One region of the Ferrovibrio terrae genome, then DNA from elsewhere that is predicted to be linked to it. Evidence: riboswitches for the same ligand, from Rfam matches in the RefSeq annotation. Region 1 holds a riboswitch; the other holds the start of a gene.
What was found. Region 1 has a riboswitch for cobalamin ahead of cobW (cobalamin biosynthesis protein CobW). Riboswitches for the same ligand answer to the same signal wherever they lie in the genome.
Positions count from the first base shown of each region.

Region 2: another riboswitch for cobalamin. It lies ahead of FNB15_RS13245 (TonB-dependent receptor); the one in region 1 lies ahead of cobW (cobalamin biosynthesis protein CobW).

Region 1 covers NZ_CP041636.1:1,587,853-1,593,068, forward strand. Annotated here, with positions in the region: gene cobN (cobaltochelatase subunit CobN) at 1-2,604, opposite strand, end outside; gene cobW (cobalamin biosynthesis protein CobW) at 2,630-3,679, opposite strand; cobalamin riboswitch at 3,810-4,041, opposite strand; gene FNB15_RS07770 (HupE/UreJ family protein) at 4,142-4,774, shown strand; gene FNB15_RS07775 (sulfite exporter TauE/SafE family protein) at 4,812-5,216, shown strand, end outside.
Region 2 covers NZ_CP041636.1:2,711,631-2,716,846, reverse strand. Annotated here, with positions in the region: gene FNB15_RS13250 (PepSY domain-containing protein) at 1-617, opposite strand, end outside; gene FNB15_RS13245 (TonB-dependent receptor) at 621-2,747, opposite strand; cobalamin riboswitch at 2,870-3,076, opposite strand; RNA gene rnpB (RNase P RNA component class A) at 3,112-3,502, opposite strand; gene FNB15_RS13235 (peptidoglycan recognition protein family protein) at 3,566-4,336, opposite strand; gene FNB15_RS13230 (DMT family transporter) at 4,333-5,216, opposite strand, start outside.

The DNA of each region.
Region 1 (5,216 bases):
CCCGGTCGGCAGCACTTCCGGCCGGCCGCGCGTCGGTGCGCCGCTCGGGCCCGGCGGCACGAAACGGCTGTCCAGTCCGCGCAGCAGGTTTTCGATCTCGGCGCGGCCGCAGCCCAGCACCGCGCCGCGCAGGTTATAGTCGATGTCCTGCAGCACGGCTTTTGTCGCCGTCCAGCCTTCGTCGGGCAGCCGCCGGTCGGCGACCAGCTGCTTGGCCAGAATCTCCAGCCGCTCGATGGTGTCGCCATGGCTGCGCCAGCTGCCCGGGGCGAGATCCGCCAGCACGGCCGGCTGCGGGCCCTCCCACACGGCCGCATAGTCGGTGCCGAGCGGATCGAAGCCCCTGTTCGGCTCATTCAGGCCGAGGTCGGAGCTCAGCGCGCGCAGGATCGAGGCGCGGCCGCCTTTGCCGTCGCCGCGCGGCAGCCGCACCAGCGCCACCAGCAGATCGATCAGCTGCTCGCCATGCGGCTTCACGCCATAGACATGCAGCCCGTCGCGGATCTGCAGCTCCTTCAGGTCGCAGAGATGGTTGTCGAGCTTCAGCAGTGCCGAGTCCGTCGCTTCGCCGGTCTGGATGTCGCAATCGGCATCGAGCCCGAGGCGGCGCGCCTCGGCGATGATGCGTTCGGCCAGCAGCGGCAGGCGGCGGCGATCCAGTCCGGCGGCTTCGTAATATTCATCGACCAGCTGCTCGAGGCCGGCGAGGTCGCCATAGATTTCGGCGCGGGTCAGCGGCGGCGTCAGGTGGTCGAGGATCACGGCCGAGGTGCGGCGCTTGGCCTGCGTGCCTTCGCCGGGATCGTTGACGATGAAGGGATACAGCTGCGGCAGCGCGCCGAACACCGCTTCCGGGTAGCAGTCCTCGGAGAGAGCCAGCGCCTTGCCCGGCAGCCATTCGAGATTGCCATGCTTGCCGAAATGGATCACCGCATCGGCGCCGAAACTTTCGCGCAGCCAGGCATAGGCCGCGAAATAGTGGTGCGGCGGCACCAGGTCGGGATCGTGATAGCTGCGCGTCGGGTCGATATTGTAGCCGCGCGCCGGCTGGATCATCACCACCACATTGCCGAGCGGCAGCACCGGCAGGGCGAAACCATTGCCGCCATCGGGGCCGGCATCGATATGCGGATCGTCTTCCGGTTCGCCCCAGCGTGCGCTGACGGCGGCGCGGATCGTGGCCGGCAATGTCTCGAAGAAGCGGCGATACAGCGCCAGCGGATAGACCACGCGCACGCGGCGGCCGGCCAGCGCGGCAAAATCGTTGGTCACGCCTTCGATCAGGGATTCGATCAGCCGGTTGCCGCTCACGGGAAGCGCGTTCAGCTCGTAGCCGGCATCCTTCATGGCGCGCAGCACTTCGACCACGCTCTGCGGCGTATCGAGGCCGACGCCGTTGCCGATGCGGCCGTCGCGATTGGGATAATTCGCCATCACCACGGCGATCTTGCGTTCGGCCGGCGACAGGCGGCCGAGCCGCGACCAGGCGCAGGCCAGCCGGGCCACATAGGCGCAACGGCCATGATCGGGCTGCAGCCGAACGATGCTGCATTCGGTGCGGGTGTCGAACTGCGCCTCGGCCTTGAAGGCGACGGCGCGGGTCATGATGCGGCCGTCGATTTCCGGCAAAGCGACGGCGATGGCAAGATCGCGCGGATTGAGGCCGCGCGTGGAGGTGGCCCAGTCCTCGCGCGGCTGCGTGGCGAACACGACTTGCAATACAGGGCAATCGCATTGCCCGAGCGGATCATCCGTGCCGCTGTCGCCTCCCGTCGGATTTCCCAGCGCAAAGCTGGTCGCATTCAGGATCACGTCGGGCAGCGCATGATCCAGCAGCGTGCCGACGATATCGGCTGACATGCGGTCCTTCAGGCTGGTGACAAAGATCGGCAGCGGATTGAGGCCCTCGGCCGACAGCGCCTGGACCAGCGCATCGATGGCAGCCAGATCGCCGGCCTGCATCAGCGCGCGGTAGAACACGATGGCGGCCACCGGACGCAGGCCATGATGCAGCGCATTCCATTGCGGCCGCAGGCTGTCGAGATCGGGATCGTGCAGGCCCGGCCAGTAGATGCCGGCGGCCGGCAGCGGCCGTGCCGGCGGCGGGTCTTCATCATGGCCGATCAGCGCGGCTGCGCGGCGCAGGCAGTTCTGCAGGTTTTCAATGCCGCCTTCGCGGAAATAGTCGAACAGTGCCGCGCGGCTGCCGTCATCGACGGTGGAGAAGCCATCCAGCCCCGGATCGGGCTGGCGGTCGCCCGGCAGGAAGGCCAGCAGGATGCCGCGCGCGCGACAGAGATCGCTCAACCGTTCGACACCATAGGTCCAGTAGCTCTGGCCGCCGAGCAGGCGCACGATCACCAGCCTGGCATGCTGGATCACGCTCTCGACGTAAAGATCGACCGCGTAAGGGTGGCCGAGCTGCAGCAGGTTGGCGAGCCGCAGGCGCGGGAAGTCGTCGGGCAGGCCGGACAGCGCGCTGCTCAGCGCCGCCAGTTCGGTATCGGCGGCCGAGAGGATGACAATGTCGCCGGGCGTCTGGCCCAGATCGACTGCACCATCGGTCGTCGCCGTGCCGCCGGGTATGGCATTGAGCAGATGCACGGCGGCGCGCTCCCGGCACCGGGCCTTAGATGGCGGCGAGGGCGGCGCGGATGGCCGCCTCGTCCAGGCCGGCCTGGCCGATCACCACCAGCCGCGTGGCGCGTGGCTCATGGCCGTGCCAGTCGCGGTCGTAATAATGCGACAGCCGCATGCCGACACCCTGCAGCACCAGCCGCATCTTCTTGCCGGCGACGGCGACAAAGCCCTTCACGCGCAGGATGTCGTGGTCTGCGATCACCGGCAGCAGGCTGTCGAGCAGCGCATCGGGTGAAGCCTGTTCCGGCAGCGTGACCGAGAAGCTGAAGAAATCCTCGTGGTCGTGGTCGTCCTCAGTGTCGTGATGCGACTTGCGCGCGGCGATGTCATCTTCGGCGGCCGCCCGCAGCCCGAGCAGGATGTCGGCGGCGATCTCCCCCTTGCTGATCGACAGGGTCTTCACGCCCTGGCGCAGATGCGCGGCGATCTCGGCGCGCACATTGTCCAGTGCGCCCTCGTCCAGCAGGTCGGCCTTGTTCAGCAGCACGAGATCGGCGCAGCCGAGCTGGTCCTCGAACAGTTCCTCCAGCGGATTGTCGTGATCCAGGCTGGGGTCGGCGGCGCGCTGGGCGGCCAGCGCTTCTTCGTCATCGGCAAAGCGGCCTTCAGCCACGGCGGCGGCGTCCACCACGGTGATCACGCCGTCCACGGTGGTGCGGCTCCTGATGCCGGGCCAGGCAAAGGCCTGCACCAGCGGCTTCGGCAGCGCGAGGCCCGAGGTCTCGATCACGATATGCGTCGGCGGTTCGGGCCGGTCGAGCAGCTTCTGCAGCGTCGGCAGGAAATCATCGGCCACCGTGCAGCACAGGCAGCCATTGGCCAGTTCGATGATGTCGTCTTCGCTGCAGTCCGGCGCGCCGCAGCTTTTCAGCAGATCGCCGTCGATGCCCATTTCGCCGAATTCATTGACGATCAGCGCGATGCGCCGGCCATTGGCGTTGGTGATCAGGTGCCGGATCAGCGTGGTCTTGCCGGCGCCGAGGAAGCCGGTGACGACGGTTGCGGGGATTTTGTTGGCGGCGGCTGCAGTCTTTTGCATTCTTCAAGCGTCCTGTTGCATGACGCCGACACGGATTGGCCCGCCGGTCCGCCGCCATGTCTCCCCTGTCGCGGGAAGGGTGGCGAGAATGGCACAGGCCGGGCACCGACACACCCCGTCCGGCACATCCGTTCGACCAAGGGCGATGGCAGGTCTCCGGGCTTGCGGGTCGTAACGGTTCGTGCGCCTTCCCGGGGGACTGTCACATCCTGCCAGTGGCCTGTTGCACGCCGCTCGCCGCCTACCGTAGCGGGGGCTGCCGCGGCTTGCGGTTTCTGTATCAGAAACCGGCACCGCGTTCCCTTTTCATCACCGCAATGTCAGGCATGACATGGCGGTGAACCATCGCGCCGGACGGTAAGCCGCGCCCCCGGTCTTGTCAAACCGGCCGCGCTTGGGCAAAAAGGGATCGGGTGGGTCCGCATGCAGCGCATTTTCTGCGCGCGTTTCAAAGAGGTTGCCATGTCCTTCAATTTCAAGATCGGCAAGTCAAAGCTCGGTCAGGCCGTTCTGCCGGCCATCCTTCTGGCAAGCCTTGCTCTTCCGGCGCTGGCCCATCCCGGTCATCCGGGCGGCGAAGCGCATGACGCCGGCTTCGCGCAAGGCTTCGCGCATCCCTTCGGCGGTTTCGATCATCTGCTGGCCATGATCGCCGTCGGCCTGTGGGCCGTGCAGTTCGCCACCCGCACCGGCAACCGCTCAGGTCTCTGGCTGCTGCCCGCCGCCTTCGTGCTGCCGATGGGCGCCGGCTTCCTGCTCGCGCTGAACGGAATTGCACTGCCCGGCGTCGAGGCCGGCATTGCGCTGTCGGTGCTGATCCTCGGCCTCGCTGTCGCCTTCGCCGCCCGCCCGCCGCTGGCCGCCGCGATGGCGGTCACCGCCGGTTTCGCCCTGTTCCACGGTTATGCGCATGGCACGGAAATGGGCGCTGGCGTCGCCACGGCTTATGCTGGTGGCATGCTGCTGGCCACCGCGCTGCTGCATGGCGTCGGCCTTGTCGTCGCCCTGCTGTCGCAGCAGGTTGCCACGCCGGTGCTGACGCGCGCGGCCGGTGCCGCCGTGGCTGTCGCCGGCGTCGTCATCCTGGTTGCCTGACAGTTTTCTCTTTCTGACCGAACCGCGTTACTGGGCAGTGGCCGGCGCAGCTGCGCTGGCCGGCCTGGTGCGCGGGTTTTCCGGCTTTGGCGGCGCGATGGTGTTCATGCCGATCGCCAGCCTGCTCTATGAGCCGAAACTCGCCGCCATCCTGCTGTTCATCGCCGACGATATTGCCGCCTTGGCCATGCTGCCCGCCGCAGTGCGCCGCTGCATCTGGCGCGAGGTGCTGCTGCTGGGCATCGCCGCGGTGATCGCGGTGCCGTTCGGCGTCGCATTGCTGGTGGTGGCCGATGCCGATGTGATGCGCTGGGTGATCTGCCTGGTGATTCTGCTCGCCGTCGTCCTGATGGCGCTGGGCTGGCGCTATACCGGGCGGCTCGGTCTGCCGGCCACGCTGGGCACCGGCATGCTGGCGGGATTGAGCGGTGGGGCGGCTGCC
Region 2 (5,216 bases), 1.1 Mb from region 1:
CGGCGCAGCACGGTGGGATAAATCCAGTGCGGCACCGAGCCCAGCCAGTTCCAGAACCTTTCGCTGCGCGTGGTGTCCAGCGCAATCTCGCCGGTGCGCGAGGACACATAGAGCTGCGTCCCCGCCGGATCGTTCAGCGAGACCAGGTAGAACGGGCGCAATGAATCGTAGCGCGCCGTCACGCTCCACTGGTCGCGGTCTTCAAGAATAGTCGTGGCCTTTGGCGCGGGTCGCACCCGCTGCACGACGGCAACGGCCCGGGCGGCATCGACGGCTTCTATCCGGCGGCCATCGCGCGCCGAAATGGTCAGTCGCGCATCATTCCAGCCGGCGATGCGATAGACCGGTTCACCGGCCAGCATTTCGAGCCGCAGGCCGCGCGGCCATTCTGACAACCCCGCCGCCGCAAGTGCGTCAGTTGGCGAAAGCCGCAGCTGCTGCCCGTCAATGACGGGCAGCAGGGAACGGCGTTCGGTTTCCGTCAGCGCCGGAAAACCGACATACATCATCACCACGCCGGAAAAGAACCACATGGCGAAGAGCAGGCAGGTGGCAATCCCGATCCAGCGATGGATCAGATACAGCCAGCGCTGCGCCTGACGAAGAAAGCGTTTCATGCCTCAGAATTTGACATGGGTGGACACGACGGCCGTGCGCGGCAGGCCCAGCACCCACTGCTGGTCGTTATAGGCCGTCTCCGCATAGACCTTGTCGAACAGGTTGTAGAGCCGAAACCCGATACTGACATCCTTGTGCGGAGTCCATTCCAGCCCGAGATCGACCACCGTGTAGTCTGGCAACTTGTTCAGGTTGGCATTGTCGCTGTAGCGCTCACCAACATAGCGAACACCGCTGCGCGCCTTCCATTCCGGCGCAAAGGCCCAGGTGAGCCACAGGTTGCCCAGCAGCTCAGGCACCTTCGGCGGCGTGTTGCCGGCCCGTGAGGCGCCGCCCGCTTCGGTGAACTCGTCGAACCGCGCATCCAGCCAGGTCGCGTTGCCTTCCAGTCGCCAGTCGCGCGCCAGATCGAAGCCCGTGGCGAATTCAACGCCGCGCGTGGACTGCTCACCGATCTGCTGCGTCAGCGTCGGGTTGCCGGGCACACGCGAGGTGATATCGGTCTTGACGATATGGTATCCGGCCAAAGTCCATTCCGCGCGGCCATTCATCAGGGACTGCTTGACGCCGACCTCGGTCTGCTTGCCGGTCGCCAGCGTGAAGCCGCGGTTGGTGGCCGACAGATTGAGGATTCCGCCAACCGGATCAGTCGCCGTGGCATACTGGCCATACACAGCCAGGTCCGGCGTCAGGTTATAGACCGTACCGGCACGCCAGGTGAGATCCGCGAACGTTTTCTCGAAGCTGTTCGCAGCATTATCGAATTGATCGCGATTCAGCACGATATGATCGAAGCGCAGCCCACCGACCAGCGTCCACTTGTCAGTGACCGACAAACGATCTTCGGCAAACAGCGAGTACTGCTTGGTCTGGGTCTGGTGGCGTGGGCGGAACGGGTCATCGCTCTGGAACAATCCGACCTGCGGACTGAACGGATCGACACTGGTGAGCGCGGCTCCGTTATCGAAATTATGCGCATACTTGAAGTCGACCTGGTTCACATCCAGCCCGACCGCACTCTGGTTCTTCAGGCCCAGGACGGAGCTTTCGATCGTGGCATCAAAGCGGTTGCCGTATTGCACCTGGTCATGAGCGATTTCGAGTGCATCCGCGCGGTCGATCAGACCGGTGCCGGCATTGTAGCTGTATGACTCGATATTGCGCCAATGGCGATTGGTGGTGAGCCGGTACAGGGTGTTGTTGAAGGTTACACTGTCGCTGGCTTCCCATTCGAATTTCAGCTGTGTCCAGTTGTCGCGATACTGGATCAGGCTGTCTTCTGCATTGTAATTCTTTTTACGGATGCTCTCGTCGAGCTGCCCGTTGATCAGCGGCGTGCCGAAATAGCGCGACGGATTCTGATAGCCATAGTCATGCGACAACGAGATAGCGAGGGTATCGCTCGCCTGCGCCCGCAGACCCAGACCGAAGACAAGACTCTCGGTTTCGTCGCGATCCACCCAGCCGTCGGACTTCCGCCCGCTGACATCGGCGCGGTAGGACACCTTGCTGTTGATCGGCCCGCCGCTGCCGGCGGCGACATGGCGTTCCAGGTTACTGCCGAACTCGAACATGGCCTCATTCTGGAATGTCGCGCTTGGCTTCTTGGGCACCACATTGACGACGCCGCCAATGCCGCCGGCGCCGTAGAGCACCGATGCCGGTCCGCGCAGGATCTCGATGCGATCCGCCGTCCAGGTATCGAAAGGGAATGTGACCGTACCGGCGCCCACATACATCTGCGTGCCATCGTAAAGCCGGAGCAGCGAATTGTGTCCGATGAAACCACGGGTCGAGATGGCGCTATGACCATTGCCGGGGTCGGCCGTTGAACTAATGCCAGCCGCCTGGCTCACCGCCTCGGTCACGGTAGCGTAGCCGCGCGCGCGGATAGTCTCCTCGGTGATCACCTCGACGCTGGCCGGGGTTTCCAGCGGCGTCAGGCCAAGGCGGCTGCCGGTGGCGGCGGGCTGTGCCAGCTGCAGGCCGGCGTCTTCATTCGGCTGCTGGCCGGCGACGCTGATCGTCGGCAGGCGGGCATCCTGTGCCAGTGCGGAGACGGTGGAGAGCAGGAGAACAGGAATGGAGAGACGGACGGATTGCGTCCGGTGAGAGTTGGAACGGGCCATGTGAAAACCTCATGCGGTGGGCCTTGTGGCACGTCACCGCGAACGAGGTTGTCTCCGAGGCCTGTGAGGAAAGCAGGCGAACGGTGGACTACCCACCGGAACACCCTGCCCGATGTGATCGCGTGTGACCACGGATGACGGCAGGTCTCCTGGCTCACGGGTCGTTGCTTTTCGTCACCTTCCCAGCGCCGTGCGGCACCAGTGGTTACTCGACGAAAAACTCTCCGCTTACAGTTGCAGGGGCAGCCGCGGCTTTAAATCTCCTGGAGGAAGATTCGCACCGCGTTCCCAGTTAGGCCCTAGCGGGCACCGTCGGATTGCAAGTTGCACAGCTGCGCTGAGTCTGTCAATTCGGAATAAGCAGGGTGCCAGACGGCCTGTAAGCCGGGTTCTGTCCATCCACACCAAAATTGCTTCTGGCGCAGACTGGACGGCCATTCCTCTGGGACGCCCATTGCTGGACGCCTCGCGCGACCGACCCGGATGACGAACCGGAAACAGTTCTGCAGGCTTGCGCCTGCTGCCATCCCTATTTGGTCTTGCTCCCGGTGGGGTTTGCCATGCCGCTTCCGTTACCGGTCGCGCGGTGCGCTCTTACCGCACCCTTTCACCCTTGCCATGACAAGTCATGGCGGTCTGCTCTCTGTGGCACTGTCCCTGGGGTCGCCCCCGCCGGGCGTTACCCGGCACCGTGTTTCCGTGGAGCCCGGACTTTCCTCGACGGTTTAACCCGCCGCGACCGTCCAGCCGTCTGGCACCGGCGCACAGGTAGGCCCTGCGCCAGCGCCAGTCAAGCGGAAACGGGCAGGGGAAATGGCTCAGCCCGCGCGCGCGCTGCTGATACGCCGCACCGTCATCTGCTCGGCGATGTGATGGATCAGGCTGGTGGTTTCGGCATCGCTGACGCCGTCCACCTGGTCCTGCCGCCAGTGACGCTGGAAGGCCCGCACCGCGGCCTCGGTGTGAGTATCATAGATACCGCTGCCTTCGATGGCATAGCCGATCTTGTCGAGCGCCACCTGCAATTCCAGCACCGCGCCGCCGCGTTCGCCGGCGCGCAATGTGGGGGCACCGGGCGAGACCTTGAAATCGGCAGCCCACCAGCGGCCGAAGCCGGCAGCATGCAGGCGGCGCCAGGGGAACAACTCGCCCGGATCTTCCTTGCGCAGCGGCGCCACATCGGAATGGCCGACATAGTTGCCCGGCATCACCTCGTGGCGACTGGCGATATCCCTGAGCAGCGCGATCAGGGCATCGATCTGCACGGCGGGAAATTCGCGATAGCCGAATTCATGGCCGGGGTTGACCAGTTCGATGCCAATGGAGCGGGCATTCACATCACGCACGCCACGCCAGAAGGCTGTGCCGGCATGCCAGGCGCGTTTGTCTTCTGGCACCAGGCGATAGATCGTGCCGTCTTCATCGATCAGGTAATGGCTGCTGACCTTGGCCTGCGGATCGGACAGCCGCTCCAGCGCCGCGGCGGCGGTCGGCATCCCGGTGTAATGCAGCACCACCATATCCACCGGGCGGCGGCAGTTGCGTTCATCGAAATTCGGCGACGGATGATCGACCAGCTTGAGTGTCATTCGCCTGCCGCCTTGTCGCTGACGGGTACGGCCACCGGCGGGCGGCCCGCGGCTTCAGCCGCCTTGGATTCACGCAGGGTGACGATCAGCACGCCGAGCAGGGTCATGGCCGAGCCGATAATGACGCGATTGCTCAATTGCTCGTCAAGGAAATAGATGCCGGACAGGATGCCAAGGAGCGGTGCCAGGGTGAAGCCGGGATTGACGATGCTGACCGGATAGCGGCGCAGCAGGAAATACGCGCCGCCATGCCCAAGCAGCGACACGCCGAGAATGGCATAGAGCAGCACGCCCCAGTGCTGCCATTCGGCGTTCTGGAGACTGGCGGCCTGGCCGCTTTCGGCGACATAGGAAAGCAGCAGCAGGCTTGGTCCGCTGATCATGCCGACCCAGGCCTGCATGCTCAGCGTGTTCACGTCGCGGATGCGGCGAATCAGAATCTGGCCGATCGACATGGCAAACACACTTAAGAGACAGAATATGATCGCGCCTTTGTAGCCGAACACTTTCGGGTCGAAACTGATCACCATGGTGCCGAGGAAGGCAAGCATAATGCCGGCACCGCGACGCCAGCGCACCTTTTCATCGAGGAAGGCCCAGGCCAGCAGCGTGGCGATCGGCACGCCAAGCTGCACCACCACGGCAACGACGGCGACGTCATCCGCAAGGGCGATTCCGTTGAACATCAGCGCGAAATGCAGAGTACCCATCATCAGTGCGGCCCAGAGGACAAGCTGCATCTGGCCCTTCTGCCAGCGCAGCCAGGGCAGCATGATCAGCGCAAGACCGAGGAAACGCAGCCCGGTAAAGAAAACCGGCGGAAAATGCGATACGGCGATCTTCGAGGCAACGAAATTATACCCCCAGATGGCGCAGATCA